DNA from 2 places in the Shewanella amazonensis SB2B genome. Region 2 is predicted to be linked to the other one. Evidence: predicted binding sites of a transcription regulator. Region 2 holds the regulator's gene; the other holds the start of a gene.

Region 1 (14,924 bases), 1.5 Mb from region 2:
GCAGACGGCAGTCGGGATTACTTCCATGGTGGGGATTCTTATTACGATTGGCTCGCCGGGAAATTATTGCCATTACTGAAAGCCTGCCGTATCTGGTGATTTCTCATAATAGGCACTGTCGTCCTTTATTTTTTATCAACCTAAACAGATAGGTAAGAATTTAAGATGTCACAGTATGAGGAACGGATAGAGCGGCGGGCAAGGCCGCTCCTTCGTTTCTGCTTTCCATGGGGAGGTCACAGAGCATCCCATGTGCCAACGACACCGCCGTATCGACGGTTAACATTCCTCGCTTGGCGAATACTGACGTCAAAAATGTGTCAGGCTTCGTTAGTCAGGGGGCTGCATCCGGCAACTGGTGCAGCCAAACTGAAAGGGAATGCCAGTGCCTCAGACTGAGGCACTGCCGGATGTTGTCTTACCCTCTGCCGCGCTGCCTGGCTTGGCAGCCTTGGCGTTTAGCTCGTCCACTTCAATGCCCAGCGAGGCAGCGAGGCTTGACAGTGCGTCGGCGCGGCTGTGGAAGATGGGCAGGTCGCTGTGGTGGTCAACAAAGTTAGCTTCCCAACTGTATTTGCGCGGCACCACCAGATACACATTGCAGCCACAGTCTTTGGCGTCCAGCAGTACGTTTTCGATGGCAAGGCCGGTGGTGGAGTCCATGTAGGGTACCCGGCACAGATCCAGCACCAGGGTCTGGGCAGATTTCACCGCAATGGACTCCCGCTGCAAAGTCTTGGCAACGCCGAAAATCATCGGGCCGCTCAGGCTCAAAAGCAGGGTGTTGGATTTCTCGTTGATAGCATCCAGCAGGCGCTTTTCATTGGGACGCATGTCGGATGCTTCGCCCGAGTCGTTGATGGCGTTGATATTGCGCTCCTGCAGCTGCGACAGGCGGTCGATGGTGATGAGGTTGGCGATGAACATGCCCACGCCCACGGCCACAATTAAATCCACAAACACGGTGAGCACCATGACCACGTACATGGTCATGGCTGCAGAGCGCGACAGCTGGTGGGCGCGCTTCACAAAGGCCCAGTCGAGAATATTCAGACCCACCTTGAAGGCAATGGCGGCCAGCACCGCCATGGGGATGTACTGGACTATGCCGGCAGCGAGGGAAAACACGATAAGCAGTGTCAGTACCCGCACCACGCCTGAAAAGGCGCTGCTGGCACCCGCCTGAATGTTGACCACAGTGCCCATGGTGGAGCCTGCACCCGGCAGACCACCGCACAGACCCGAGGCGATATTGCCAAGGCCCTGACCAATCAGCTCTTTGTTGGAGTCATGCTCGACCCGGGTAAGGCGATCGGCAATGACTGCGGTAATGAGCGAGTCGATACAGCCGAGCGCACCCAGCATCACGGCGCTGACAAGCATGTGGGTCAGCTCGCCGTACGTAAAAGTAGGGATAATCAGCGATGGCAGGCCGATGTTTATCTCACCGATGCGGCGCACATCCTCTATATCCAGCAGCAATACCGAGGCCAGGGTACAACACACCAGCGCCAGTAGCTGGGGTGGCAAGCGCATTTTGATGAGTTTGGGCACAATTTGCATCAGTGCCAGTGCCGAGAGCGCCAGCGCCAGTTCCTGCCATTTGATACTGCTGACCAATGTGGGCAGGGCTTCAATGACTCCTACTGCGCCGCCGGTGATGCCGCCAACCCCCACCAGGTTGGGCAGCTGCAGAATAATCAGCAGCACGCCGATACCCGACATAAAGCCGGAGATCACGCTATAGGGCATCAGCGTTATGTAGCGGCCGAACTTGAGCGCGCCGAGGATAATCTGTACCAGACCCGCCAGCATCACCACGGTAAAGGCCATGGCCAGCCCCTTATCGGGATGGGTAGCGGTGAAGCTGGCAATCACCGCCGTGGTGACCACAGTCATGGGGCCCGTGGGTTCAGAAATCAGGGTACGGGTGCCGCCAAAGAGGGCGGCAAACAGGCCCACCAGGAGAGCACCGTAAATACCGGCCTGTGCACCGGCGCCGGAGGCCACACCAAAGGCCAGTGCCAGTGGCAGCGATACAATGGCGGCGGTCACCCCACCCATGAGGTCGCTGGTGCGGGATTTGCTGTCAAAGGCGTTGAATATCGGCACGCTGGCTGTCCTTCAAAATGCGGCTGTGATCTTGGTCACGGAGTTTATAGGGATAGTGGGGCTTAGCCAACCCGCAATCTTGCTGGTCGTACTAGGTTGAAAGAACAATCAAATCGCTCAGTCGAACACTCGATTGCCCGCTAAAAAAACGGCCCCGCAATGCGGGGCCGTTGGCTGGGATTATCAGCGTGCGCCAGGTTCAGCGAAGCGGGTCATCCAGTCTTTAACCTCGTTGTACCAATAAATGGAGTTATTGGGCTTTAAGATCCAGTGGTTCTCGTCGGGGAAGTAAATCATCCTTGATTCTATCCCCTTGGTTTGCAGGGTGCGGAACAGCTCAAAGCCCTGACCCACAGGCACGCGGTAGTCCAGTTGACCGTGGATCACCAAAGTTGGGGTTTTGAACTTATCGGCGTGATAGTGGGGTGAGATGGTTTTATAGATCTCTGGATTTTCCCAAAAGCCACCGAAGCGAGTGCTGTGCACGGCAAAGTCGGCCGCCATTTGCGAGTACATGTTGTACACGGCTGCATGAATGAGCAGCGCCTTGAACGGATGCTCTGTGCCCAAGAGGACCGAGGTCAGGTAACCGCCGTAGCTCGCACCACCGGCCACCATGCGCTCGGTGTCAATCCAGGGCTGGGCCTCAAAGTATTGGGTTGCGGCCTGAATATCTGCCAGCGGTTTGGTACGCCAGTCGGGGTTAATGGCATCCGCAAACTCCTGTCCAAAACCGCTGGAGCCGTGGAAGTTTGGCCAGGCGGTTACATAACCCCATGAGGAGAAGGTCTGGGCGTTCCAGCGGTAGCTGAAAGAGTCGCCAATGGCATTGTGCGGCCCGCCATGAATAAGCAGGAACAGTGGGTATTTCTTGCTCTTGTCAAAGCCCGGAGGGTAATGAATCCACATCTGGATGTCTTTGCCGTCTGCACCTTTGTAAGTCACGGACTCGTAATGGCCAAGGTCGGTTTGACTCAGCAGGTCGTCGTTAAACTTATCCAGACGGGTGGTTTTGCCGCTCTTTACATCCACAGTCACAAGGCGTGATGGATAAAGGAAGCTGTCGTTGGTGGCAACCAGGGTGCTTTTGTCGGCAACGGCCGGGGCGCCAAAGCTGGTGGCCTTGGTGATGGCCCTTGGCTTGCCGGTTTTGGCATCGATTTGATACAGGCGCTGGGTGGCGGCGTCATCGATATTGCTGAACAGGCTCTTGCCATCCTTGCTCCAGACGAAACTGCCCAGCGAGCGATCCCAGCCATCGGTCAGGGATTGAAGCTTTTTACTGTCCATGTCATACAGCATCAGTCGCGCCGTATCGGCATAAAAGCCCTGAATATGCTGGCGGCTGAAGGCGAGGGTATCGCCATCGGGGCTGAAGCTTGGGCTGTCATCCGGCGCCTTGTTGTCCGGCGTCAGGTTGTCGGCCTGATTACCGCCGATGCGGGCGAGGAAGAGGTCGATGTTGGGGTCAACCTGATTGTCCCAGCCGTTGGAGGTGAATGCGATGTACTGCTCGTTGGCATCGATATCGTAGTCAGCTGAACTTTGGCTGGAGCGCGGCAGCTCGCGGCCAAGGGGTTGGGTGATCGCTTCGACAGCGCCGCCGCTGGCGGCAATGCGGAACACATGGGCCTGACGGTCTTCGTCCAACCAATGATCGAACTGGGAATAGGGCAGAGCATTCCACTGACGGGCAGACAGCTTCTTGTCTTTGTCGGCCTTGATTTGCTCGGCCATCTCATCCCAGCTCTTTTGCGGCCACACATTGGCAATAAAGTAGAGGTGCTTGCCGACCCATTTAATGCCATACACACCTGTGGGTACCTCGGTCAGGCGCTGGGCTTCGCCCGGACCTGTCATCGGCAGCAGGTAAATCTGACCGGCGTCGTCCTTATCGCGCTTACTGACAAAAGCGAGGGTGCTGCTGTCGGGGGAGAATACAGGCTCACTGGCACCCAGACCTTCGGCGGTGATGGGGCGCTGCTTTTTGCCGTCGCGGTCAAACAGCCACAGACGGGTGTAACCCTTGTCTTCTTTGACATCGAAGCGGGTGACAGGCGCTATGATGTACTGGCCATTTGGCGACACCACGGGTGAGCCGACTCGCTCAAGCTGCCACAGGCGCTCGACGCTGAGCAGCCGCTCTGAGGTGCTTGCAGCTGTGTTGGTTGCAGTTGTGCTTGTGTCGTCAGCCGCGTGTGACAGCAGCGGCAACAGACAGAGCGCTGTTATTAAATGGATCTTGTTCATGCAAAGGGCTCCAGGATTGCGCTATCCACAGTCGTTGGGAATTCACTTCTTGCCAAGGTGTTCCTCTCAATGCCCGCTGTGGCGATATTCTTTGGTGGCCACAGAAAGGCATACCTCTTTTATTGGATACCGGTTTAAGCCGGATAAGAATCAAGGCGATATCAGCTTACGACACCAACCTTTAGCTTTCATTAATCTGACTGACGCGAGCCGCCACCGGGGCTTAATGTTTGAGGGGGGGGCGGTCATGTCTTTTCCTGTGGGGCAGAACATAAGTGAACACGCTGCTACTGACGTTCTGCCTGATGTTGAGTGGCCCGCGTTATGACTTAGGGGGTCTTGTTCCATTCTGCGCGGCGACCGCTGGGGGTATTGAGCAGCTGGATGATCTGCTGCTGATTGCTTATTACGGTTTCCAGCATGCCTTTTTGTTCATCGAGCTTTGCGTGGATACGATCTATCTCATTGTTAAGCAATTCAAGCTCATATTTAATGTCACTGTCGTGGTCTGAAAGCTGTGAAAGATGGCCTGAAAGCACGGTATTGACGTGGTTTAACCCATCCCATGTTCCCTCAATTTCGGCAGAGTCCACACCGCTGTCACAGAACTCGAAGTGTTCTACTACCCCTTCGGCAGCACCCACCACCAGCTCGGCTGCAAACAGCACCACGTCAGCAGGAATACATGCAAGGGAGGTGTTGCCACCGGCCCCGGCAACGACAGCGGTTTGATTGCACGCTCTTGAGAGTCCCGACCAGATGACTTTCGCCGATTCCAGAGCAATTCGTGCGGCCTGAATCGCATCGACCGCAATTTGCAACGCCAGTGCATCTGAACGTTCCGGGCTATAGGGACAGTAGTCAGCGTTGGGATAATTGAGATCGTCCGGAAAAGCACCGACTACTGCAGGTTTTGCCTGTGCATCCATCTGGGGCGAGGCTTGAAAGGCAGCCCGGTTATCCATGTACTTTTGAACCGACAGATTGCTGTTCAGGCTATCAACCACATTCACCGCCTGCTGAATATCTTTGAGCGTCGATATCATGTCGTCGAGTGTTTGCTGTTGATAGATACGCTCCAGATCCTGATCAGACAGGGCGCGGATGGATGCACTGATTTGCTCTGCTTCAGTTTGTCTGCCCTGAGCCGCAAGGAGCTCGGAGATGGTTTGCCAACTCTGTCTCAGCTCATAAGCATTTTGTGCCATTGCATTGGATAGAGGAGCCAACGCCAACAGCATAAACAACATTAAGGCACGCGTGAGAATTACAGCTCCGTGTTTCAACATAACAACCTCCTGTTTACTACAACCACTGCCCATGGCTTGTCCATTTACCTGAGAAAAGCCAGGGGCTCACTTAGATGGACGTTGGCCATTCATCTTTATTCAAAGGATTGGTCTCTCGCGACGCGGGTAGTTAACAGCGTTAAATGGCCGTGTTTAAGTGTAGTCCCGCAGCTCATTAGTCACATTTTTTGTGTGGTTAATTGAGGTTTTCCTTGGTGTCCCTGAGTCTTGACAACATGGTTAGATTTGCCCCGCATCCATACCGGCTTTTTGATGGAGTGAACCAGCATTTATTATTTGAATTTGTTGACTATTCATCTTTGGTGACACACATCAGTCAGACCTTGACCGGCATTCGCCCAGCACAAAGCCCCTCCTGCGACGGCGGGAATTAGATGGTAGAAGGGCGAAAAAGAGAGGGTATCTAACAACTGGCGACGGGCAGTGGTCATGGCAAGCCTCAACTGGTTCAAAGGAGATACGTCGAAGCCTGGTCGAGGGTAGGCAGAACCTTAAAAAGATATGGCTGTCCTGTTTTTCGTGTTCAGCCATTTCAGGAAGGCGACCCTTCACAGCTGACGCTGCCTCCCGATAAGAGCGTCAAGTGGAGCGAGACGGTGAAGGGTTTTGAACAGACGATGGCGCTTGTGAAGAAGTATGATCTCAACATTGCCTACGGTACGGATTTCCTGTTCGATCCGGCTTCGAACGGCGCTCAGGCGTCGCAGTTGGTGCGTTTTGGCAAATGGTTGAGCAATGCCAAGATGCTGTAGATGATAACCTCTGAGAGCGCCCGGATGTTGGAAATGAGTGGTGAGCGTCACCCGTATCGCAAAGGTCCACTCGGCGTGATCCGAGAGGGCGCTTATGCTGACATTCTGTTGGTTGAGGGGAACCCCCTTGATGACGTTTCGATACTTGGCGATAACGGTAAGAATTTCCCCCTCATTATGAAGGACGGAGTAATCTACAAGAACACGGTGTGAGGTGATGACTAAATCATCTGACAATAATCATTAGTTGGATTCGATAACGTTTATAAAGATGTTCGGCCCTAAAATAGGTTGCCACTTTTTTTAAGATAAAAACGCCTGATGAATTTCATCCGGCGTTTTGTATTTCAGGGCCATGTTTGGCCACTGTTCGTTGAAGCACTTTCCTGAGTCATCCACCATCGTTCTCGCTTGCCCAGACAAAAGAGTCAGGACATACAGAATACGGTGTCTTAAATTAGCACCAAGCTCTGGCCATTCCCAATCGTGACCGTCGGCCTCAGACCGACCTGACACCGGGTGGGCGTATGGCTTCCCCTGATTACTCAGGATCGTAATCCAAAATCGGTGCCAGCCACTTCTCCGTTTCAGCAACCGTCATCCCCTTACGACGGGCGTAGTCTTCCACCTGATCCCTGCCGATATTAGTCACGCCAAAGTAGCGTGCCTCGGGGTGGGCGAAGTACCAGCCGCTGACGGCCGCTGTGGGGTACATGGCAAAGCTTTCGGTGATATTAAGGTCAATGCACTCGTTGGGCTTGAGCAAATCCCACAAGAGCCCCTTCTCGGTGTGATCCGGGCAGGCGGGGTAGCCGGGGGCGGGGCGGATGCCGCGGTATTTCTCGCGGATAAGCGCCTCGTTGTCGAGGTTTTCATCGCTTGCGTAACCCCAGAACTCTTTACGTACCCGCTCATGCATGCGCTCGGCGAAGGCCTCGGCCAGACGGTCGGCCAGTACCTTGAGCATGATGGCGTTGTAGTCGTCGTGGTTGGCTTCGAAGCGTGCCAGATGCTCATCGATGCCGTGGCCTGCGCACACCGCAAAGCCGCCTGTGTAGTCGACCACACCACTGTCTTTGGGGGCAACAAAGTCCGACAGACAGAAGTTATCGTTGCCCACCCGCTCGATTTGCATCCGCAAATGATGGGTGGTCATCAGTACTTGGGAGCGGCTCTCGTCAGTGTAAAGCTCGATATCGTCATGGTTTACGGTATTGGCCGGGAACAGGCCAATCACGCCTTTGGCGGTGAGCCACTTTTCATCGATGATGGTTTGCAGCATGGCCTTGGCATCGGCAAAGAGTTTACGGGCTTCTTCGCCTACCACTTCGTCTTCGAGAATGCGCGGGAAGTGGCCGTGCAGTTCCCAGGCGCGGAAAAACGGTGTCCAGTCGATGCGATCGACCAAATCATCCAGCGGGTAGTCTTCAAACACCTGAATACCCAGCTTATTCGGCACCTTGGGCTGGTAGTTGGCCCAGTCGAGCTGGCAGCGGTTTTCACGCGCCGCCTCGATGGAGATTATCTCTTTGCGCTTGGCCTGTGACAGGCGTTTTTCGCGCATCACATCGTATTCATCGTAGGTGGCCTTGATGGTAGCGGCGCGGGTCTCTTCGTTGATAAGCTTGCTCACCATGGGCACGGCGCGGGACGCATCGGGAATATAAATCGCGCCGTGGGGGTAGTGGGGCGCAATCTTGACCGCGGTATGGATTTTCGAGCAGGTGGCGCCGCCGATAATGGCGGGCAAGGTCAGGCCTTCACGCTCGAAGGTTTTGACGTTATGCACCATTTCATCGAGGCTTGGGGTAATGAGCCCCGACATGCCGATAATGTCGACCTGCTCTTTTTTGGCGACTTCGACGATTTTCTCCACCGGCACCATAACGCCCAGGTCAATCACCTCATAGCCGTTACAGGCGAGCACCACGCCAACAATGTTTTTGCCGATGTCGTGCACGTCGCCTTTTACCGTGACCATCAGCACCTTGCCGTTGCTCTGGCCGGCGACCTTTTCGGCCTCGATAAAGGGGTTTAAGTAGGCCACGGCCTTTTTCATCACCCGGGCGGATTTAACCACCTGGGGCAGGAACATCTTGCCCTCGCCAAAGAGATCGCCCACCACGTTCATGCCGTCCATCAGCGGGCCTTCAATCACATCCAGCGGACGGGTGGCCTGCTGACGGGCCTCTTCGGTGTCGGCGTCGATAAATTCGGTAATGCCTTTTACCAGCGCATGCTCAAGGCGCTTGTTCACCGGCAGGCTGCGCCACTGCAAATCTTCTTTTTTACCGGCGCCGCTGCCACCTCCGCCGCGATACTTTTCAGCAATCTCAAGCAGTTGCTCTGTGTTGGTAGAGTCTTCCACCGGGCAGGGCAGGTTAAGCACCACGGCCTCGACCCGCTCTTTAAGCTCGGCCGGAATGTCATCGTAAATCGCCAGTTGCCCCGCATTCACAATGCCCATGTCCATGCCTTCTTTGATGGCATGGTAGAGGAACACGGCGTGGATGGCCTCGCGCACCGGGTTGTTGCCACGGAACGAGAAGGACACGTTGGACACGCCGCCGGAAATCATCGCATGGGGCAGGGTGGCCTTGATGTCGCGCACCGCCTCGATAAAGTCCACCGCGTAGTTGTCGTGCTCTTCGATGCCGGTAGCCACGGCAAAAATGTTGGGGTCGAAGATAATGTCTTCCGGCGGGAAGCCGACTTTATCGACCAGAATGCGGTAGGCGCGGGTACAGATTTCAATTTTACGGGCGCGGGTGTCGGCCTGGCCGGTTTCATCGAAGGCCATGATGATGGCGGCGGCGCCGTAGCGCTTCACAAGGGTGGCCTGCTCGATAAACTTGGCTTCACCTTCTTTGAGGGAGATGGAGTTAACGATGCACTTGCCCTGCACGCACTTAAGGCCTGCCTCGATGACTTCCCACTTGGAGGAGTCAATCATGATGGGCACCTTGCTGATTTCAGGCTCGGAGGCGACCAGATTCAAAAAGGTGGTCATCACCTCTTCGCCGTCCAGCATGCCCTCATCCATGTTGATGTCGATGATTTGGGCGCCGTTTTCCACCTGATCCCGGGCCACATCCAGCGCGGTCTCGTATTGGCCTTCTTTAATCAGCTTCAGGAATTTGGCTGAGCCAGTGACGTTGGTGCGCTCACCCACGTTTACAAAGAGACTGTCGGCACTGATGGTGAGCGGTTCAAGCCCAGCCAGACGGCAGGCCACCGGCAGCTCAGGCAGCTTGCGCGGCGCGTGCTTTTCAACGGCTTCGCGGATAACCCGGATATGGTCCGGGGTGGTGCCGCAGCAGCCGCCGACTATGTTGAGCATGCCTTCGATGGCCCACTGCACTATGATGTCGGCCATTTCTTTTGGCGTTTCATCGTAGCCACCGAACTCGTTCGGCAGACCGGCGTTGGGGTGGGCCGACACATAGCATTCGCTGATGCGCGAGAGTTCTTCCACGTAGGGGCGCAGTTCTTTTGGCCCCAGGGCACAGTTAAGGCCCATGCTGATGGGCTTGATATGGCGCAGCGAATTGTAAAAGGCTTCGGTGGTCTGGCCGGTCAGGGTGCGGCCGGAGGCATCGGTAATGGTGCCGGAAATCATCACCGGCAGGCGCAGACCAACCTCATCGAAGATGGATTCGATGGCAAACAGCGCCGCCTTGGCGTTCAGGGTATCGAAAATGGTTTCCACCATGATGATATCGGCGCCGCCTTCAATCAGGGCTGCGGTGGACTCGCGGTAGGCGGTTACCAGATCATCGAAGTGGATATTGCGGTAGCCCGGGTCATTCACATCCGGGCTGATGGAGCAGGTGCGGTTGGTGGGGCCAAGTACCCCGGCCACATAGCGGGGGATGCCGGTTTGGGCCTCCACTTCATCGGCCACTTCACGGGCGATGCGGGCACCAACAAGGTTTATCTCGGCCGAGAGCGACTGCATGTCGTAGTCGGCCATGGCCACAGTGGTGGCGTTAAAGGTGTTGGTTTCGATGATATCGGCACCGGCCAGCAGATACTCGCGGTGGATGCCCTTGATTATCTCTGGCTGGGTGAGTACCAGGAGGTCGTTATTGCCTTTAACGTCGCAGTGCCAGTCGGCAAAGCGGCTGCCGCGGTAGTGTTCTTCCTCCAGTTTGTGGCCCTGGATCATGGTTCCCATGGCGCCGTCGAGGATAAGAATGCGGGTGGAGAGATCCTCGTTCAGTCGCTGTTGACGGCTCTGGGCAAGCGCCTTGGTCGCCTGGGATAACACTGGAGTTGCCATAAAAACACCTGCAAAGTACAAAAAGTGACTGTCCTGTGTAGCCTAAGCCGGGTTGATGCCGCTGGAAAGGTAAAACCGGAACGGCGCCCGCTTAATTTGATTTGGACATTTATACGTATAGACGTCCATAATACGCGAAACTTGGCTTTCGGGGCAAGCGAGCGGTTCAGTGACAAGTGAGTGGCTCAGGTACAAGCGAGGCGCTGATGCCAGTACTCGGTCGGGGTATGGCCAGAAAGAGGCCGCTACAGGACGCAGATGTAAACTCGGGGTGGAGCAAGATGCACAGGCAAGATACGGATGCTGTGGTAGCTGCGGAAAAGGACAACGCCAAAGTTCACGGTGATGCACGTGACGACAACAGCCATGTGGAGATGCCGTCCCGGGACATTATTTTCTGGCGCCATGGTCAGTGTGAAGATGGCGCCGTGCTGCGGGGCCGAAGCGATGCCCTGCCCAGTGAAAGTGCCCTCAGCGCCATTGCCAATAAGGCCCGTGACATGGCGGTACCTGCCAGAATCATCTCATCGCCCTTGCAGCGCTGCGCGCGGCTTGCACAAGCCTTGCGGACAGAAATACAGGCCGCCCATCCCGAGGCTAATCCACCAGACATACTTATCGAGCCGCAACTGACCGAAATGGATTTTGGTGTCTGGGATGGTCAGCCCATAGCACAGCTCTGGCAGACGGCTCCCATGGAAGCCTGGTGGCAAGACCCCTGGGCGATAACGCCCGAGGGCGGCGAACCCATGCTTGCCTTTGAGGCCAGGGTGGCCGATGCCCTGCAAGGGCTGCTGGCACAGGCGCCGCTTAATGATGCCAGTCCGCTGTGGGTGGTGACCCATGGCGGCGTTATCCGCTCCTTGATGGCCGCTATTTTGGGGGCAGAGCGGGCAGCGGGTTTTTATCGGGCGCTGGAGCTGGATTACGGCGCCCGGGTGCACACCCGCTGGTATTGGACCGACAGCGGCTGGCAGGGGCGTTTACTCTGGGGCGGCTGAGGGTATTGCGCTTAACCAAGTCTTTTGGCCCTTTACCAGGTCGGTGAAAGGTTTGATAATCTGCGGGCCGGAGTTATTGCTCCGGTCATTCACGCCAGGGGTGTCGGGGGCCAAGCCAACCCGACATGAAAAGGGAACCGGGGACATACCATAAGGTATCAGCCCGGACTGTGCCCGCAACTGTGAGGGGGAATACCCCGAGTCAGGATACCTGCCCCTGTGCCTCTTTTATTTTCCCTGTCCGGGCGGGTTACCCGGTGGAGTGATATGAGCCACATTGCCATGCCCGTTCCCCAGTGGGAACCCGGGCACTTGTTGTATGGGGTCACACCATGACCCCGGCCATCGAAGTCAGCAACCTCTGCTGGCGGGTAGCTGAGCGGCCGCTGCTGGACGGCGTGAGCTTTGCCCTGTCCGGAAACGGCATGTACGGGGTGATTGGCCCCAATGGTGCCGGAAAGTCATCCTTGCTGCGTTGTCTGTACCGGTTTATTCGCCCGGACAGCGGCACCATACTGCTCAATGGTCAGGATATTCATCTCTATTCCCGGCGCAGCTTTGCCCGCGCTGTTGCCGTGGTGCCTCAGGAATTGCCTGCGCTGTTTGATCTCTCAACCGAGGCCGTGGTTGCCATGGGGCTTATCCCCCACAAGGGCTGGCTTGCTGCCGACAGCGCCGCCGATAAGGTGAATATTGCGGCCGCGCTGGCGGAAGTCGGGCTCGAAGGATACGGCCGCCAACCCTTTGGCAAGCTGTCCGGTGGTGAAAAACAGCGGGCGCTCATTGCCCGGGCGCTGGTGCAAAAACCGCAGTTTCTTATCCTGGATGAACCCACGAGCCACCTGGATGTGCGTTTTCAAATCGAAGTGCTGGAACTTCTCAAGCGCCTGGATATCTGTGTGATTTGCACCATTCACGACCTGAACCTGGCCAGTGCCCTGTGCGATGAACTGCTGCTGATGTCCCGTGGCCGCCTTGAGGCTTCGGGCTCGCCTGCTGAGGTGCTTACCGAGACCATGCTTGCTTCGGTATTTGGGGTGTGCACTACAGTTAAGCCTCATCCCCAGCATGGTCGCCCGCTCATCCATTACTACTATGGCTATAACGGCCGCACCGCCTCCCAAGAAAAAGAAGAGGTGAGCCTGTGACCGCCCTAAAAGCCATGTTAACCCCCCTTGGTCGCCGGGAGCTGATGGTGCTGGCGCTTATTCTGGCCTGTCTGTTATCGCCTGTGCTGGCCAGTATTTTTGGTGCCGTGGATATCAGCTTTCGTGAGGCCATGTCGGTCTACCTGCATAGTCTCATTGGCGAGCGTCCCACCGATGTGGCCTACCTCGACAGCCGTATCCTGCTGGAGCTGAGGTTGCCGCGCATACTCCTGGCCTTTGTGTGCGGCGCCGGATTGGCGCTGTCTGGCTGGGCGCTGCAACTGGTGACCCGAAATCCGCTGGCAGACCCTTATCTTTTTGGGATCAGTGCCGGTGCCAGCCTGGGGGCAATTGTGGTACTCAGCCTTGGAATTACCCATGGGGTACTGCTCGCCATCGGTCTGCCGCTGGGGGCCTTTATCGGTGCTAGTGCCTCGGTATTGGTGGTGCTTACCCTCAGTGGCTTTGGGCTGCAAAGCCAGGTTGAGCGAATGCTGCTTTCCGGGGTCGCCACCTCCTTTTTATTCGGCGCCCTTGGCAGTTTGCTTCTATATTTTTCAAGCCCCCAGGTAACTGCGTCGGTGATATTCTGGAGTCTGGGCAGCTTTGCCCGTGCAGCATGGGATCTGCTCTGGTTACCCTGGTTGGTGTTTGGCGGATTTGTGGCCTTTTTGCTGCTGGTCAGGCGCCAGCTTTTTGCACTCAGCGCCGGTGATGAAACCGCCCACGCCCTGGGCGTTTCAGTGGCTAAGCTTCGCATTATCAGTTTGCTGATGTGCTCATTGATGACCGCCGTGCTGGTAGCCAGCTGTGGCGGCATTGGTTTTGTGGGACTGATGATCCCCCACATCGCCAGATTGCTGTTTCCGGGCAGCCAGTCGCTGCTGATTGTGGCCATGCTGGGTGGGCTTTTTATGGTGTGGGTTGATGTGATGACCCGCAGTTTACTGCCGCCGCAGGAGTTGCCTGTGGGGGTGATTACTGCCGTGGTTGGCAGTGTGTTTTTCCTGATGCTGCTCTTTGGCCGCAGGAGTGAATAAGGATATTGGATGTTTGATATAGCTCCCGTCAGCCGCGAACGGGATGAGCAAATCCAGGCGTGCATCGACGATAAAACCAAGCCAAGAGGTGCACTTGGGGCGCTGGAGCCTCTGGCGGCGCACCTGGCAAGGCTTTTGGGTGAGGCGCCGGAAATTGGCCGGCCTGCCATGTTGGTATTTGCCGCCGACCACGGTATTGCCAGTGCCGGTGTATCCATTGCACCGCCGGAGGTAACCGGCCAGATGGTGGCCAACTTTGCCGCCGGGGGCGCCGCCATCAATGTGTTTTGCCGCCAGCTCGGTTGGCAGCTTGAAATCATCGACGCCGGTATGCTCAGCGCACCGCCAAGGGAAATGGGCGTGACAGATTGTCGCCTCGGCGCAGGCACGGGCCCCATTCACAAGCGCGCCGCCATGACCCTTGGACAGGTTGAGCATGGCTTGGCCTTTGGCCGTGAAAGGGTGCGCTCGCACCACGCCGAAGGCACCAATCTCATCGGACTGGGGGAAATGGGAATAGGCAATACCTCGAGCGCCGCAGCAGTGATGGCAGCCTTGATGGGGCTTGAAGCCAAAGACTGTGTTGGCCGCGGTACCGGCGTGGACGCGGCCACACTTAAGCGCAAGCAGATGCTGGTGGAGCAGGCGCTCTTGTTGCACCTGGATATGCTCACCAGCCCGGAGTCTGTCCTTGCCTGTGTGGGCGGCTTTGAAATAGTCGAGATGACCGGCGCCATCCTCGGAGCGGCTGAGCTGGGGATCCCCGTGTTGGTGGACGGCTTTATTGCCACCACGGCCGCACTCGCAGCGGTGAAGATGTTCCCCCAAAGCCGTGAATATCTTATCTTTGCTCATCGCTCGGCAGAGCGTGCCCATGGGCTGATGCTGGCGCATATGGAGGCTGAGCCGTTACTGAGCCTGGATATGCGTCTCGGTGAAGGTACAGGGGCGGCATTGGCCTTGCCACTGGTGCAGGCAGCGGCCAATTTTTATCGTGAGATGGCGAGCTTCAGCGACGCCGGAATTACA
Region 2 (14,924 bases):
TTACCCACATCGGGATTGCTGCTCTCCCAGGCACTGACAAAACCGGGCTCTCCATCTATGCCGGTAAAATGCTGCTGCATGTTGGGATCCATCTTGGCCCAGACACTGAATTCATCCTGATGCTTCAGCAATCTGAGGTAGCCAAAGACTTCATCAAGCGGACGGTCGATGGTGCGACTGACACTGACCTCATAATCCGACTTAATAAACAGGGCCACCATAAAGGGGGCGGCTAACAGCAATAAAATCACGATAAGGAATTTTTTCAGCATAGCGGGCTCCTGCTCCAGTGATTGCGGTACAGCCAAATCCGCTACTTCACCTGTTTTATGTCCAATTTATCTGCTTTGGCAAGTCTCTCTGCGCAGCGCTGGCACAGACATGAGGTCCTGTCTTGGGGCAATTGTCGGGGAAATTGGGCGCCCACACACCAGCAAGCGTCAATGGATTTACCGATTTGTACGGCGCAATCATTGTTAGCCTGGCAAAGCGGGCACTGCTTGGGGTTAGTCATTCAAGGTCGCTGTCGGTAGCAATGTTTCAACCTCATCAAGCGGTACAGGAGGCTGCCAAAGGACAGAAGCGCGTAAATCAGCACAGCGCTCCACAGTAGGACACCCGATGGGCTATCAGGCCTGAACTGCAAGAAAAACAAAGCAATAATAATGGATAACGAGATTATCAGCTTAGTCACATCCATGGGAAGCTGCTGTTCCAGCAAGCGGATTTTGTCGTTCATGGTGGTTGGCATCCTTGTCCATCACCCCCTTACCTTAGTGACTAAAACCATAGCGTAAGAACCGCCAAAAACCAAAAAGGCTCCTTCAAAAAGGAGCCCTGCCAGACCTTATTCGGATAAAAATCAGTCCTGCTTCGGACGTACCCCCAAGGTATGGCAAATGGCGTAGCTCAGCTCGGCACGGTTCAGGGTGTAAAAGTGGAAGTCTTTCACGCCTTCACGGGCCAATACCTTCACCATATCGATGGCCACGTTGGCCCCCACCAACTGACGGGTAGCTGCGTCATTTTCCAGGCCCTCAAACTGGCGATGCAACCAACCGGGAATACTCACGTTGGTCATAGCTGCAAAACGCTTGAGCTGGGTAAAGTTGGTCACAGGCAGAATGCCCGGTACGATTTCCACATCAATACCTGCGGCCACACAACGGTCACGGAAGCGCAAATAGGATTCTACGTCGAAGAAAAACTGGGTGATGGCACGGTTGGCACCGGCATCGATTTTGCGCTTGAGATTAACCAAATCCGCCTGGGCATTGGCAGCTTCCGGATGCACCTCCGGATAGGCTGCCACCGATATATCAAAGTCGGCCACACTCTTCAGCAAACGCACCAGATCGGCGGCAAAGCGGGTTGGCTTGGGGCTGCCGGCAGGCAAGTCACCACGCAATGCAACAATATTGCGAATGCCCTGATGCCAGTAATTTTTGGCCAGGGCCAACAACTCTTCATCGCTGGCATCCACCAGCGTAAGGTGCGGGGCGGCAACCAGTTGGGTTTCTTGCTGGATACGCTCAATCACACCGTGGGTGCGGTCACGGACACCCGAGTTGGCACCGTAGGTTACAGACACAAACTTGGGATTCAGCGGCTCGAGGCGGCGGATGGAGTTCCACAGGATCTTTTCCATCTCAGGAGTTGAGGGCGGAAAAAATTCAAATGACACATTGATATCGCCAACCTCAGCCAGATTCTGGTTCAGTGAGTTTGCGTGTTGTGCGTGATGAAATGCCATTGATAACTCCCTCAATTTTTCAAATGGACGTTTGGACGTCTATATGGCCATATACTAGAGATTCCCGTCACTAAGTCAAGTTAAAAAATGGCCCGATCTTGCCCTTTTTGCGAGCAGAAGGCGGAAAAAACACAGGGACTCAAAAGAGTCCCTGTTATTCAATATCTTATAAAATCAATCCTGCAAGAGATCCCGACAGATCTGCACCAGATCTGACTGAACAGCCGCGGCTGTTACCTCACGACCGGCACCGGGCCCCCTGATAATCAAAGGATTACCCTGGTAAAAGGTACTGCGAATGACAAACACATTGTCGCCCGGGGTGAGATTGGCATAAGGGTGGGCTTTGTCGACCCACTGCAACCCTACCCGTGCCATTAACTGACCACCGGCTCTGTCCAGCGCAGCGATATAACGCAGCACCTTGCCCTCGGCTGCGGCAGCCGCCAAGGCATCCGCCATGGGGGCATCGAGTTCATCAATGCGGGCAAGAAACTCATCCAGCGTCAGCTCCGCCAGATGCGGCGGTACAGGAGACTCGACCTGAATATCATCCAGCTCCAGATCCAGGCCAATTTCCCGCGCAAGGATGAGCAGCTTGCGCTGCATATCACGACCGGAAAGATCGTCCCTCGGGTCCGGCTCAGTGATACCCAGGCCGCGGGCCTCAATGACCAAATCAGAGAAAGGACGCTGACCGTCATAGTGTTCAAAAAGCCAACAGAGAGTACCGGAAAATATCCCGCCCACGGCTTCTACGCTGTCGCCACTGTTGTGCAAATCGTTAAGCGCATGCTGCACCGGCAAACCGGCACCGCAGCTGGCGTTGTAGCGCCAATAGAGACGACGGTTACCCAACTGCTGCTTGAGATCGCGATAAAAGGGCAAGGGACCAGAACCGGCCAGCTTATTTGCGCTCACCACATGAATACCACGGGCAAAAAACTCCGGGTACTGCAAGGTCAGGCTGGCACTGGCACTGATGTCCAGCGCAACCAGCTCATCGCAATTCAGTGTCGATAAGGCTTCGAACAACTGCCCGTACTGCCAGTCGGTGGCGTACTCCTCAAATTCGGTTTTCCAGTTCTCCAGGTGCACACCGGCATTGTTGATGTAGGCGCGGGAAGAGCTGACCAGCCCCACGAGTTCAATCCGCGCCTCCAGCTCACGGCACAGACTGCTTTGGGCCCGGCGAAACAGGCTTACCCAGGCTTCGCCGATGTTGCCAACACCAAGGAGAATGACGCCAATACGCTTGCGTGGCCCGGCGCAGCGGCGGTGCACCTTTTGCGTAAGCAGGTTCACCTGCGCCTTTGGCACCAGAGTCACCAGGCTCAGGGTATCATGATACAAAGGCTTGGCCTCGCGACTGAGCAGGCGGGCAAAACTCTTGCGGTACAGTACCGCATCGGCGCTCACCAGTGCCACCAAACCAAAATCGTTGCTGATGGAAACATCGCCCAGACCATATGCCTCGGCGTTCGCCTTTAAAAAGGCGCTGACCTGCTTAAGATTTTCCGGAGTATAGGCCAGTTCCAGCCCACCCCTGGAACCCTGCCAGCTTGCCAACGGCGTTAAGCCAGAGGCAGACAATGTTGCCAACAGGGCATCGGTGTCTGCCTGGGTGGTGAGGCTAAAGAGCGCCACTTCGCTCAGATTGGTGACAACCGGGGCACTGGCCTGAGAGCTGGTTGGAGCAACCAGAGTAAAATCGGTATGAGGCGCGTAGCTTGAGCGCACTGCCATGCTCACCTGGGTGTTGAACAGGGGCTGCAAAGTGCGGCTGTGTAACACAGGAGAACCCAAACGCGCCAGGCGGTCGGCCTCCGCCAGTGACATGCTCTTGAGCAGCTTGGCATCGTTTATCTTATTCGGGTCGGCGTTGAACACCCCTTCCACATCAGTCCAGATGGTGACCCGTTCGATATCTGCCAGACTGGCTATCAGGGTCGCGGAAAAGTCAGAGCCGTTACGCCCAAGCAACAGGGTTTCACCGGCCGGATTGGCGCAGATAAAGCCCGTGATAACAATGCGTTCGTTTTCATGTTCGGCCAGCATGGCAGCTACTTTTTCGCGGGACTCCTGCTCGCGAATATTGGGCACGGCGCCTTCATCTGCCACCAGTATGCTGCAGGCATCCACGTGGCTTGCCGCCACGCCGGATTCACGCAAGAGTGCCGCCATCAACCTGGCGGACCAACGCTCACCAAAGCTCACCACATGGCTGGTCTGATAATCGTTCAGAGTCGCCAATGACAGGAGACTGACCAGCTGAGCCTTGTCGGTCGACAGACGCTCACGCAGATAGCGAGCCTGCTCGGCACTGAGTAACTGTTCAATCAGGTTTTGCTGATAGCTAATCAGTACCTGTAACTCTTCCTGCCACAACTCACCGGCATCACGCAGCGAAAGCAGCTTATACAAAAAGTTGGTGGTTTTACCGGCGGCTGATACCACCACCAGATCGTCGCTGTGGCCCTGGGTCAACAGGATATGGGCCACGCGGCGGTAGCAATCGGCATCCGCCAAACTGGAGCCACCAAACTTATGCAAATGACAACGCGCCATCACTGACTCCTATTCAACAGGCTGCCACGGCAGCCAGGCCGGCTTGGATATCGGCCACTAAATCTTCTGCATCTTCAATCCCCACCGACAGTCGCAGCAGGGTGTCTTTAATTCCGGCCTCGGCGCGGGCTTCTGGCACCATGGCTCTGTGGGTCATGGTAGCGGGCACGGCAACCAGCGACTCAACACCTCCCAGGCTTTCGGCCACACTGAAGTGCTGTAATGCGTCGAGGAAAGCCACCAGTTCTTTTTCACCGCCCACCAGTTCAAAACTCAGCATAGCGCCAAAGCCTTTTTGTTGCCGTGCGGCTATGTCATGGCCTGGGTGGTCTGCAAGACCGGGGTAATACACCTTGCTCACCTGGGGGCTGTTCTTCAGCACGTCCACTATGCGCTGCGCATTGGATTGATGCTCACGTACCCGCACAGCCAGGGTACGGATACCACGAAGGGTAAGATAGCTGTCAAAGGCGCTGCCGGTCAGTCCCAGAGTATTGGACCACCAGTGCAGGGTTTCACCGAGCTCGGCATCCCTGGCAATCACGGCGCCGCCGACCACATCGCTGTGACCGTTAATGTATTTGGTGGTGGAGTGGATCACTATGTCGGCCCCCAAAAGCAGTGGCTGCTGCAAGATGGGCGACAGGAAGGTGTTGTCCACTACCACCAGAGCGCCAACTTCATGACTGGCGTCAGAGATGGCCTGAATGTCCACTACCCGCAGCAGCGGGTTGGATGGGGTTTCAAGCCACACCATGCGTGGCTTTTGGGCAATTACCGCCGCCAGCGCTGCATCATCTGTCTGGTCGACCACAGCCAGCTTAAAGGCACCTTTTTTGGCGAGGTTGGTAAAGAGACGATAGCTGCCGCCATAACAATCGTGGGGTACTACCAGAAGATCGTCCGGTCCCAGCAGGCTGGTCACCAACGTGATGGCAGCCATACCTGTGCATGTAATAATGCCGGTCGCACCCTGCTCCAGCTCGGCCAACGCCTCGCCCAGAATACAGCGGGTCGGGTTACCCGAGCGGCTATAGTCAAATTTGCGCGGATTCTTGTGGCCATCGAAGGAGTAATTGGTCGACAGATAAATGGGAGGAACCACGGCACCATGCTGGGTATCGCTCTCTATGCCCTGACGCACCGCGATGGTGGCTGCTTTGCGCTGTGTCATTTTGTACTCCTCCGATGTTACCGCACGGAAATAAAGATGTCTGGATGGCTAAATTTACCTAAGCACCGGCAACAGGTCAATAGGCATAAAGACGTTTAGACGTCTAAACGTAAGAAAATCTATTGATGTTTGGGGTGATTTCGCAGCAATAATTTGACTGTAGTTTGTAAGGGTTTAAAATCTGCTGCGAATTTTGGAATAAACAGGTGAGTCAATGACTGAGTGGAATGGCGATTACATCAGCCCCTATGCTGAGCACGGCAAAAAGAATGAGCAAGTGAAAAAGATCACCGTGTCTATTCCTTTAAAAGTGTTGAAGATCCTCACTGACGAGCGTACCCGTCGCCAGGTGAACAACCTTCGTCACGCCACCAACAGTGAACTGCTGTGTGAAGCCTTTTTGCATGCTTACACCGGCCAGCCACTGCCAAACGACGATGATCTGTCCAAGGACAAACCCGACTCCATCCCATCAGAGGCGAAAAAACTGATGGATGAGATGGGCATCGAATGGGAAGACATGGAATAACTCTCCCAGCTGTATATCACAAGGACCCGAACGGGTCCTTGTGTCGTTTTTGGAGTCGCTTTTGATGTTTCCCGACCTCATCACCCTGGGCCTTGCCCTGCTGATTATTTTCAGCGGTGCCCTGATTCAAAGCCTGATTGGCTTTGGTCTTGCCGTGGTGGCCAGCCCGCTCTTGTATCTGGTTGAACCCGAACTGGTGCCCGTGCCCGTTATTCTGATGGGCTTCTCCATCGCCCTGCTCACTTTGCTCAGAGAGCGCAGCGCCCTGGAGTTTGCCGGTCTTCAGTATGCCCTGCTTGGACGCATTCCGGGGGGTATTCTGGGTGCAAGTCTGCTGCTCATGGCACCTCAATCCATATTGGGGCTCGCCATAGCCGTGATTGTGGCGCTGGCCATGATGCTGAGCCTGATGAAAATCAGCGCGCCCATTAATCGCCTGACCCTGTTTATCGCTGGCACTGTGTCCGGTATCTTTGGCACCATAGCCGCCATTGGCGGCCCACCAATGGCGATTCTGCTGGCCGGTAAAGACCCCAATAAATTCCGCGCGGCCCTGTCGGCATTTTTTATTTTCAGCTCATTGATAGCCTTGAGTATCCTGGCCTTTGCCGGTTTGGTAACTGTGTCGCAGCTCCAATGGTCAGTCATCCTGTTGCCCGCGGTATTTTGCGGTTATTGGGTAGCAGGTCGCCTCCTTGGGCGGGTCGATAAGCAAAAAACCAGAGTCGCGACTCTGGTTCTTTGCTCAATCAGTGCTTTGGTGCTGGCGGCCAAGTCACTGGTGGTTTTGCTGGCAAGTTAATGCGGCAAAGGTGCTGCAGGCTTAAAAGTGATAGGAGCTTTGCAGCACGGCACCCACTGTGTCTTTATCTCCCCACATACCGGCCAAATCCAGCTTGAATCCTGAACCTATCTGAAAACCGGTACCGAAAGAATAGATATCGGCGGTCATGTCATTGAGATCCTGTCGGTAACCCAACCGCAGTGACAACCAATCCAGCGCATGCCATTCGGCTCCCAAGCGCCAATATTTGGTACCCTCAAGACCAACAAACTTCTCGTTATCCATTAAATCCAGGTCAGTACTCAGCTGCCAATTGCCACTTTGAAACGCGGCGCCAAAAGTGACCATGGGACCTGCCCGATAAATGGCACTGACCCCTTCTGACTCTACGGTATCCAGCTCACGCTCAATCAAATTCCGGCCCACCAGCCCCAGTGTCAATCCGTCCATGGGCATCATGGCAATACCGGCATCCAGGTTAAAGCCCGTATCATCGTTGCGATAATCGTCGCTGTCGAAATCACCGGCATCGAAATTGTTGGCACTGACCGCATAATTAAAGCTGTCGAGCCGCTGCAGTTTGGGAGTCAACCCCACGGTAACGGGCATATTGACTATGGATAACGGCAAGCTGACCGAAAGCGCCAACTCAGATGAAGCGCCGGCAATCACCCGCCCCTGGGAGGTTAAATCGTCCAGCGCCGGCGGAGCCTGTGGGTCGAGGGCTTCCAGAAGCTGGATGTCCGCATCGCTGATGTCCGCCAAGGCAATACCATCGAGGTAACTGCGGTAATAAATACCCCAGCTGATTCCTTTGGTGGGCATGGCAAAGCTGAACCCTATGCCTGCAGAGGCGTACGCGGTATTGCCATCCAGCCCACGTAAATCACCAAGCAAGGCCTGACGAAAGCTATCGATGGCATCCACATCCCCTCTGTCGATTGCGCCGTCCAGGCCGTCGTAATTATCTTCGAGGGTGTCGAACTTGTCGGTCATATTGTCCTGATCAGAGACCTCTGCACCAAGCACAGGAATAAGCAGTCCAAAGTCTCCTTCGGTATAACCGGGTAAAGACAGGAGCGCCGGGTTCATCCAGGGAGCCGCCTCCAAACTGGCCGACGCCACACCCGTGCCGCCCAGGGCGTCACTTCTGGCTTCAAACACATCCTGGGCAGCAAAGCTGTACGGACAGAGTATCAGCCCCAACGAGGCGGCGATGAGTTTCATCTTCATCCTGTTCTCCCTGATTTTTCTGTTTTTGACCCGGCAACAATCTTTTAAAAGCTTAGTTCAGCGTGGAACAACGCGCTGAAATATCATCTAAAAAAAAGCCCGCAAATGCGGGCTTTTTGGGCTAATCGATTAGAGTAATCAAGACAGATAAGATTGACCGGCGTAAAGGATAAAATGCCGCAGTGCCAGCACCCCAATCAGGCTCGCGCAGGCCGCTGTGACCATGGCGCTGCGGCCGTGTTTACCACTGAGGCGCATCATCAGTGGCACCCCAAAGCCGATAGCCACTACCCCAATCCAGAATACAGCTGCCCACAGTCCGCCAGAGATCGATGCCAGCGCCGCTGCCGCCGCGCCACCTTTGAAATACAGCGCGGTAAACAGCATAAACAGGAACAGCATTTCCATGCCCATCACCGGCAGCTCGAAGGCGTGCTGACGCTCAAGGTCACCAGAGAAGCCACCAGAGCGGGAGCCGGAAGCCTGGGGGCTATGCTTATCGCCACCAAACATCGTCACCGCCAGCAGGCTGTTGGCCGCCGCACCCGCCGATAAACCCGATACCAAAAACAGCGCAGGCAGCACCGCGGTATTGAGCATGGGATAGGCGTTCATGGCGGAAATCAGGAAACCTGTATAGGCCCCCACCACCAGCGACAGCACAAAGAGCGCTCCTTCCAGCATGCCGCGAAGCTTGCCGAGGCTATCGGCGAGGCCGCCCAGGAAGCCCAAACCACACTTTGGCAGCTCATCTTTGAGCACCACCAGCGCATAGACAAAGGTCAGCGGAATGTATGCGAGGAGCGCTATCACCCCAATCGACATCACCGAGCTTAAGTTGTAGTTAATCAAAATCAGCCAGAAGTGGAACGGTTTGGTCAGGTCAAACACCAGACACAGCATCCCAAGACAAATGGCGATGGGCGCAATCAAGGCGGCGGCTTTGAGCACGGCGCTTTCAGCACGGCTCTGGCTACTGCCCTGAGTTTGGCCACGATACCAGCGCAGACCAATCCCCATCAACAAGCTGCCCGCCGACAAACCGGCCATAAAGAGGTACACCGCAATCACCCAATGCCAGGTAATGCCGTCGTACTGACTCATATCACCCCAGATATTGTTCATAATCAGATACCTCCACGCTTGGCTGGAATACGGTACAGCCTGGGTTTGGTGCCAAGATGTGTCTTGTCCTGATAACTCACCTTGGTGGCAAGCAGTTTGGACACCTCGCTGGCAGGGTCAGCTGCATCACCGAAACAGAGCGCATCTGTTGGGCATACAGTGACACAGGCGGGCTGTTCACCCCGGGCAAGACGGGTTTCCTTACAGAAGTTGCACTTGTCCGCCACCCTGGTTTCAGGGTTCATAAAGCGCACCTTGTAGGGGCAGGCGGCCACGCAGTACATGCAGCCCACGCACTTCTCGGCCTTGATGGACACAATGCCATCGTCACCAACGTAAGCGGCGCCGGTCGGACACACCTTGACGCAGGGCGCATCCTCACACTGCTGGCACGACACCCGGTTGTACTTGAAGTGCAAATGGGGCGCCTCACCAAAGGGGCCTTCGATGCGCACCTGCAAGCGGCTTACGCCATCGGGTACCTGATTAATGCTGCGGCAAGCCACGCTACAGGCCTGACAGCCGATGCACTTGTTCTCGTCGTGCACCATTACGTATCTTTTGCTCATAGTCCGGGCCCCCTTATGCCTTTTCCAGGATCACACCCGTGGTGTGCACGTTCATGCCGCAGACAGGCGCCGTCATATTGGGCAGCAGGTTTCCACAGTGGATCCCCTTGCCGGAGGCACGCACCAGCTCACGGTTTTTCGAGCCAAAGCCCATGTAAGCAAACAGGGTATCCGGGCGAATGCCCTTAGTGACGAGCGCCTTGCCTTCTTCCACGCCCACGCTGGATTTAAGCCGAATAGCATCACCATCCTTGATACCCAGCGCCTCGGCTGTGCTGGGATGCACCCACACGGCGTTGTCCGACATCAGATTGGCGAGCATAGGGATATTGTGGGTGGCACCATTGGTGTGCACCGCCACCTTACCCTGAATGAAGTAGAGCTCATTGGGCTGTTTTAAGGTCACGGGCCGGTACTTGATGCCGCCGCGGCCCGGGGCCATGGCTTCCACCTTGGGGCTCACCAGTTCTATCTTGCCGCTGGGGGTTTTGAACTTGAGCAGGCTGGCGTAACTGCCGTCCTCATCCGCGACATGGGCGCCTGGATAGGCAGTCACAAACTCCTGCACCATGGATTTTTCACGCAGCATCAACGGCTTGCCATAGCTGACAAAGCCCTTTTCCTTGATGTGATTCAAAAGCGCCACATCCTTGTTGGCCTGCAGCAGTTGCAGGGTTTCCATGGTCTCCCAGGGGTAGTACTTGTCCATGCCCATCTTAAGACCCAGCTCGCGGAAGATTTGCCATGACGGCTTGGTATCGCCAATCACGTCCACCACCCGCTGACGCACGTAGTAGCCGGGGCTCTTGCCGGACTTGTCGCTGATCTCCTCATCGCGCTCAAGGTAGGTGGACTCGGGCAAAATCAAATCGGCCCAGGCGGCGGTTTCGCTGATATACACGTCCACCACGGCCACAAAATCGAGCTTTTTCAGCGACTCAACCACCTTGGCGCGGTCAGTCATGGTTTGCATCGGGTTGGTACGGCACATTACCCAGCCGCGCAGCTGGTAGGGTTTGGCCTCCAGGGTGGCATCGATAACCGACTGATAAATGCCGCCCTCGCTCCACATCATGGCGTACTGCTCATCCATCTGGTCGATACGCTTGGCTGTGGGCTTGGGCATGTCGGCCACGCCGGGCTTACCCAACACAGGCGCCACGGATTCTCCTGCAAGCTTGTTGTACCCGGCCGCCTTCTGGCCAAAGTAGATACCGCCCTTGCGCTCAAAGTTGCCAATCAGTACGTTGGCCGCGTACAGGGCCCGGCGCATATCAAACTCTTCCGGGGTGAAGGTGGCACGGTGGCCAAAGTCCACCACCGCATGGGGCGCGGCCTTGGCAAATTCGCGGGCAATGCGGCGAATGTCTTGGGCGGGCACATCGGAAATGGTTTCTGCCCACTCGGGGGTATAGGCGCTGACTTCGGCGGCAAAGGCCTCGAAGCCTTCCACGTAACGCTCGATAAAGGCCTTGTCGTAGAGGTTCTCGCTAATCAGCACATGGCACAGCGCCAGCGCCACGGCCACATCAGAGCCGGGACGGATGGCATACCACTCATCGGCTTTATCGGCCACGATGGAGAAGCGCGGCTCAAACACCACCAGCTTGGCGCGCTTGTCGGTTTGCGCCTTCATCATGGCGCGGGTTTCGGACATATTGATGCCTTCGTAAAGGTTATGGCCGAAGTTGATGATGTATTTGGAATTACCCAAATCCCGCTTCACCTTTCCGCCAAACATGGCCTTAGCGGCCACCACATAGGCGCCGGGGCAGGTGGTTGCGTGAGTAAACGTATTGGGGCTGCCAAAGGCCTTGGCAAAGTGGAACAGATGCCCCGACAGCGAGCCCGATTTGGATGAAAAGGCCACGGTTTCGGCGCCATGGTCGCGGCGGATTTGTTCGAGCCGCTGGGCAAGAATGCCGTAGGCTTCGCTCCATTCGATTTCCTGCCACTTACCTTCACCGCGCTCGCCGACGCGTTTCAGGGGTTTTACCAGCCGCTGTGGGTCATACAGCAAGCTGTGGCCGGCACCGCCCCGGGCACATACCTTGCCGCCAAAGGACTTGGCTGCTGCGTTGCCTTCGATATACACGGCCTTGCCATCCAAAACCCTTGCCGAAATCGGGCAACGGGTGGAGCACATTTCACAAATACTCGGAATGGCTTTTTCGCTGCCACTGAGGGGTTGGGCCCCCATGGCCGCCAGCGTCCCAGGCAGCGCTGTGGCCAGGGCACACCCCGCCCCGGCCGCACCTGCACCTTTGAGAAAGTCGCGCCTGCAGAGCTCTATCATGGTTTCCTCCAAATGCCCAAAGGGCAGAATGGGATTAGCGTTATCGTTCTTCTGTGGCGAATGACGGGCATTCACCGGCTAATGCCATTGTCGGCAGGGCGTGTTGGCAGGGATATTGTGGAAAACCACATAGCGCCCCCCTTTGTGATGGAGGCAACACTAAAAGTCCGGGCCGCTGTAAACAGCCCCCCTGGAGAAAGCGGGTTTGACACCACACAGGATAGATTGACTCTCGTTAGCGGTGGCTCATTGAATCCGACAGCCCAATTAGAAGTCATTAACAGGACCGACAAAGCAGTGAATTCGACGCCAACACACCCCTAAAGAGGTAGTTAAGTGGAGCATGATATTCAAAAACGTCACATAGATCACACACTGTTAACCAGTGTTTCCGACCATAAATTAGTGATCGTTAATATTTAAAATCACTATTTTTCATAACATTACCAACTATTCATTAGATTTTTTTCAATGAAATTTTTATCAATTAGATAAATTTCATGGATCTGATCCACTTCAAATTTCTCCTTATCGTCCTTTGTTAAATTTTAGCCAACAGGAAATGAGGGAGCCCGGCTCCCCGTTCAGGGAAGAAAACCAGCCAACCCGCGAAAGGAAGATGATGATGAAAACGACCCACTCCATTGGCCTTGGACTGCTCCTTGGCCTGATCCTCGGCAGCAGCGCTATGGCAGCCGATGGCGGTAATCCCAAGAAAGGTAAACACCTGTACAAGAAAGAATGCAAAACCTGCCACAGCAAAGGTGACGCAGCCGGTGAACTCACCCCCATGAGCAAAACCATGGCCCAATGGGACAGATTCTTCGAAAAGGATATGCACAAGGGCAAACCCGAAGTATTCCAAAAGCTGTCTGAGCAGGAACTGAAAGACGTACAGCAGTTTCTCTATGACCACGCTGCCGACTCGGACCAACCGCAGACCTGCGGCTAACCCCAAGCGGATAAGCCTCGCCCGACAATAACGGGCAAACACCAGAAAAAACTTCCCGGGTTGCGGGATGCATGGGGCAAACCCCAGGGCCTGTTACAACCCAAATTCGACCGGCGCGACCGGTCAGGAGCGTGAGTATGCGTACCCTTATCTCTCTGGCAGTGGCAAGTGCACTGGGATTTACTCCCTTACTGTTCACCTCTCAGTCGTTGGCCGCTGACAACACCGCAAATAGCGACCAGGCCAAAATCGAGCGGCTGCAACAAAAAATCGATGAACTGTCCGAAGAACTGGCAGACCTCGATACCCGAGTCAATAAAACCGAACGCCACACAGCACTGGACAGAATCACCTTCAGTGGCGACTTTCGCACCAAGGTGCATTCGCTGCACTACCGTGATGTCACCTGGAACCCCGGCATCAAGATGAACTTTGATGACTTCGGCCGCCGTGCCATGGCCGGTGAATACGGCGATCCCATGGATCCGACCTCCCCCCTTGGCAAGATGATGGCCGCCAACCCGGATATGGCCGCCGCCTTTATGGGTGGGCAACTCTCCGGTGTGATGCCCTGGGCCCTTGGCAGCACAAACACCTACGATATCGACAACGACCTCTTTTACACCACCCGTCTGCGCCTCGATATCAAAGCCAATGTATGGGAAAACGTGAACTTTGCCGGGCGTTTGTCCATGTACAAAAACTGGGGCGACTCTACCGGTGTGCAGGTATTCGATTCCTGGCGTTCTTTCTCCATGGACGGTACCAATTCCGGCAACACCAGCGGTGACTGGCTGCGGGTAGAACGTGCTTATTTCGACTGGAAAAACATCGGTGGCAGCGAGTTCTATCTGTCTATCGGCCGTCGTCCATCCACCTATGGCCCTCCTTCAAATATCCGCGAAAATGAACAGCGCGGCGGCACGCCTTCCGGCCATCTGGTGCACTTTAACTTCGATGGCGCCACCCTGGGTTATAACCTGGGTGAAATCACCGGCATCGAAGGCCAGGTCGTACGCTTCTGTTATGGCCAGGGTTTTGAGTCCCAGTGGGGTAATGGCGAACTGTTTGGCAACCTTGTAACCGAAGACACCCACCTCGGCGGCTTCAACATCGACGTCATCAACGATGGTAACCACTTCGTGCAGTTGACCCTGTTCGGCGCCAAGGACATCAACGATGGCTTCAAGGGCTCCATGGCCTTCCCCAACGAACTGGCGGCCATTTTCGCCCCCACCATGTATCAGGACATGCAAAAGTTCGACAGCTTCAACTTTGTCACCCGGGTACAACCCAGCGGTGTGATTGGTGACATGTTCCTGGGTGGCTTGGGCTACGTGTATGAATCTGATGAAGATTTTAAAGCCTTTGCGTCACTGGGCTGGACCCGCGCCGAGTCAAACGGCAATGCAGGCATGTTTGGCGGCCTGCTCACCGACGCGACCTTTACGGGCAAACTCAGTGCCGATGGCAGCGAGCTGATGATGGTGCCGCTGGCCGCCGAGAGTGATGCCGCCCACGACGGCTACGGCGTCTATATCGGCATGCAAATGCCCGCCCCCTACGGCAAGTTTGGTCTCGAGTATAACTACGGCTCCAAATACTGGAGTCCCTTCACCCAGGCCCAGGACGACCCCATCGGCAGCAAGCTCGCCACCCGTGGCCATGTGGTCGAGGCCTACTACCTGTTCGAGGTCAATCCCCGGATGTTTATCAAGCTCGCTGGCCTTTACTACGACTATGAGTACACCGGCTCTGGCACCCCGGTTGGTGCACCAGTGAAGGTGGATGACGTAATGGCAGGCAGCGCCGTGTCCCTGCTGCCCGTGGTGGATACCGCCGTGGACCTCAACGCCTCACTCACAGTGAAGTTCTAACCTCTCAAAGCCCCGGCACTGCCGGGGCAGGAGTTTGACCATGAGAACAGTTTTCTCCCAATGG

What was found. The regulator MetJ, encoded in region 2, represses methionine synthesis genes. The targets are predictions, from matches to a motif close to TAGACGTCTAGACGTCTA.
Region 1: a site for MetJ is predicted at 10,817-10,834, ahead of metH (methionine synthase). Genes of this name have one in related genera too.

Annotation. Positions count from the first base shown of each region.
Region 1 covers NC_008700.1:931,225-946,148, forward strand. The annotation lists gene SAMA_RS19095 (GSCFA domain-containing protein) at 1-99, shown strand, start outside; gene SAMA_RS03960 (SulP family inorganic anion transporter) at 391-2,112, opposite strand; gene SAMA_RS03965 (S9 family peptidase) at 2,296-4,362, opposite strand; gene SAMA_RS03975 (hypothetical protein) at 4,692-5,651, opposite strand; gene SAMA_RS19575 (hypothetical protein) at 6,269-6,424, shown strand; gene metH (methionine synthase) at 6,966-10,706, opposite strand; gene SAMA_RS03990 (histidine phosphatase family protein) at 10,988-11,707, shown strand; cobalamin riboswitch at 11,789-11,940, shown strand; gene SAMA_RS03995 (ABC transporter ATP-binding protein) at 12,040-12,855, shown strand; gene SAMA_RS04000 (FecCD family ABC transporter permease) at 12,870-13,895, shown strand; gene cobT (nicotinate-nucleotide--dimethylbenzimidazole phosphoribosyltransferase) at 13,905-14,924, shown strand, end outside.
Region 2 covers NC_008700.1:3,755,357-3,770,280, forward strand. The annotation lists gene SAMA_RS16505 (SRPBCC family protein) at 1-272, opposite strand, end outside; gene SAMA_RS19450 (cysteine-rich CWC family protein) at 314-514, opposite strand; gene metF (methylenetetrahydrofolate reductase) at 863-1,753, opposite strand; gene SAMA_RS16520 (bifunctional aspartate kinase/homoserine dehydrogenase II) at 1,928-4,321, opposite strand; gene metB (cystathionine gamma-synthase) at 4,335-5,495, opposite strand; gene metJ (met regulon transcriptional regulator MetJ) at 5,710-6,024, shown strand; gene SAMA_RS16535 (sulfite exporter TauE/SafE family protein) at 6,089-6,826, shown strand; gene SAMA_RS16540 (conjugal transfer protein TraF) at 6,848-8,041, opposite strand; gene nrfD (NrfD/PsrC family molybdoenzyme membrane anchor subunit) at 8,180-9,166, opposite strand; gene SAMA_RS16550 (4Fe-4S dicluster domain-containing protein) at 9,169-9,735, opposite strand; gene phsA (thiosulfate reductase PhsA) at 9,749-12,031, opposite strand; gene SAMA_RS16560 (c-type cytochrome) at 12,654-12,983, shown strand; gene SAMA_RS16565 (DUF3373 family protein) at 13,121-14,860, shown strand.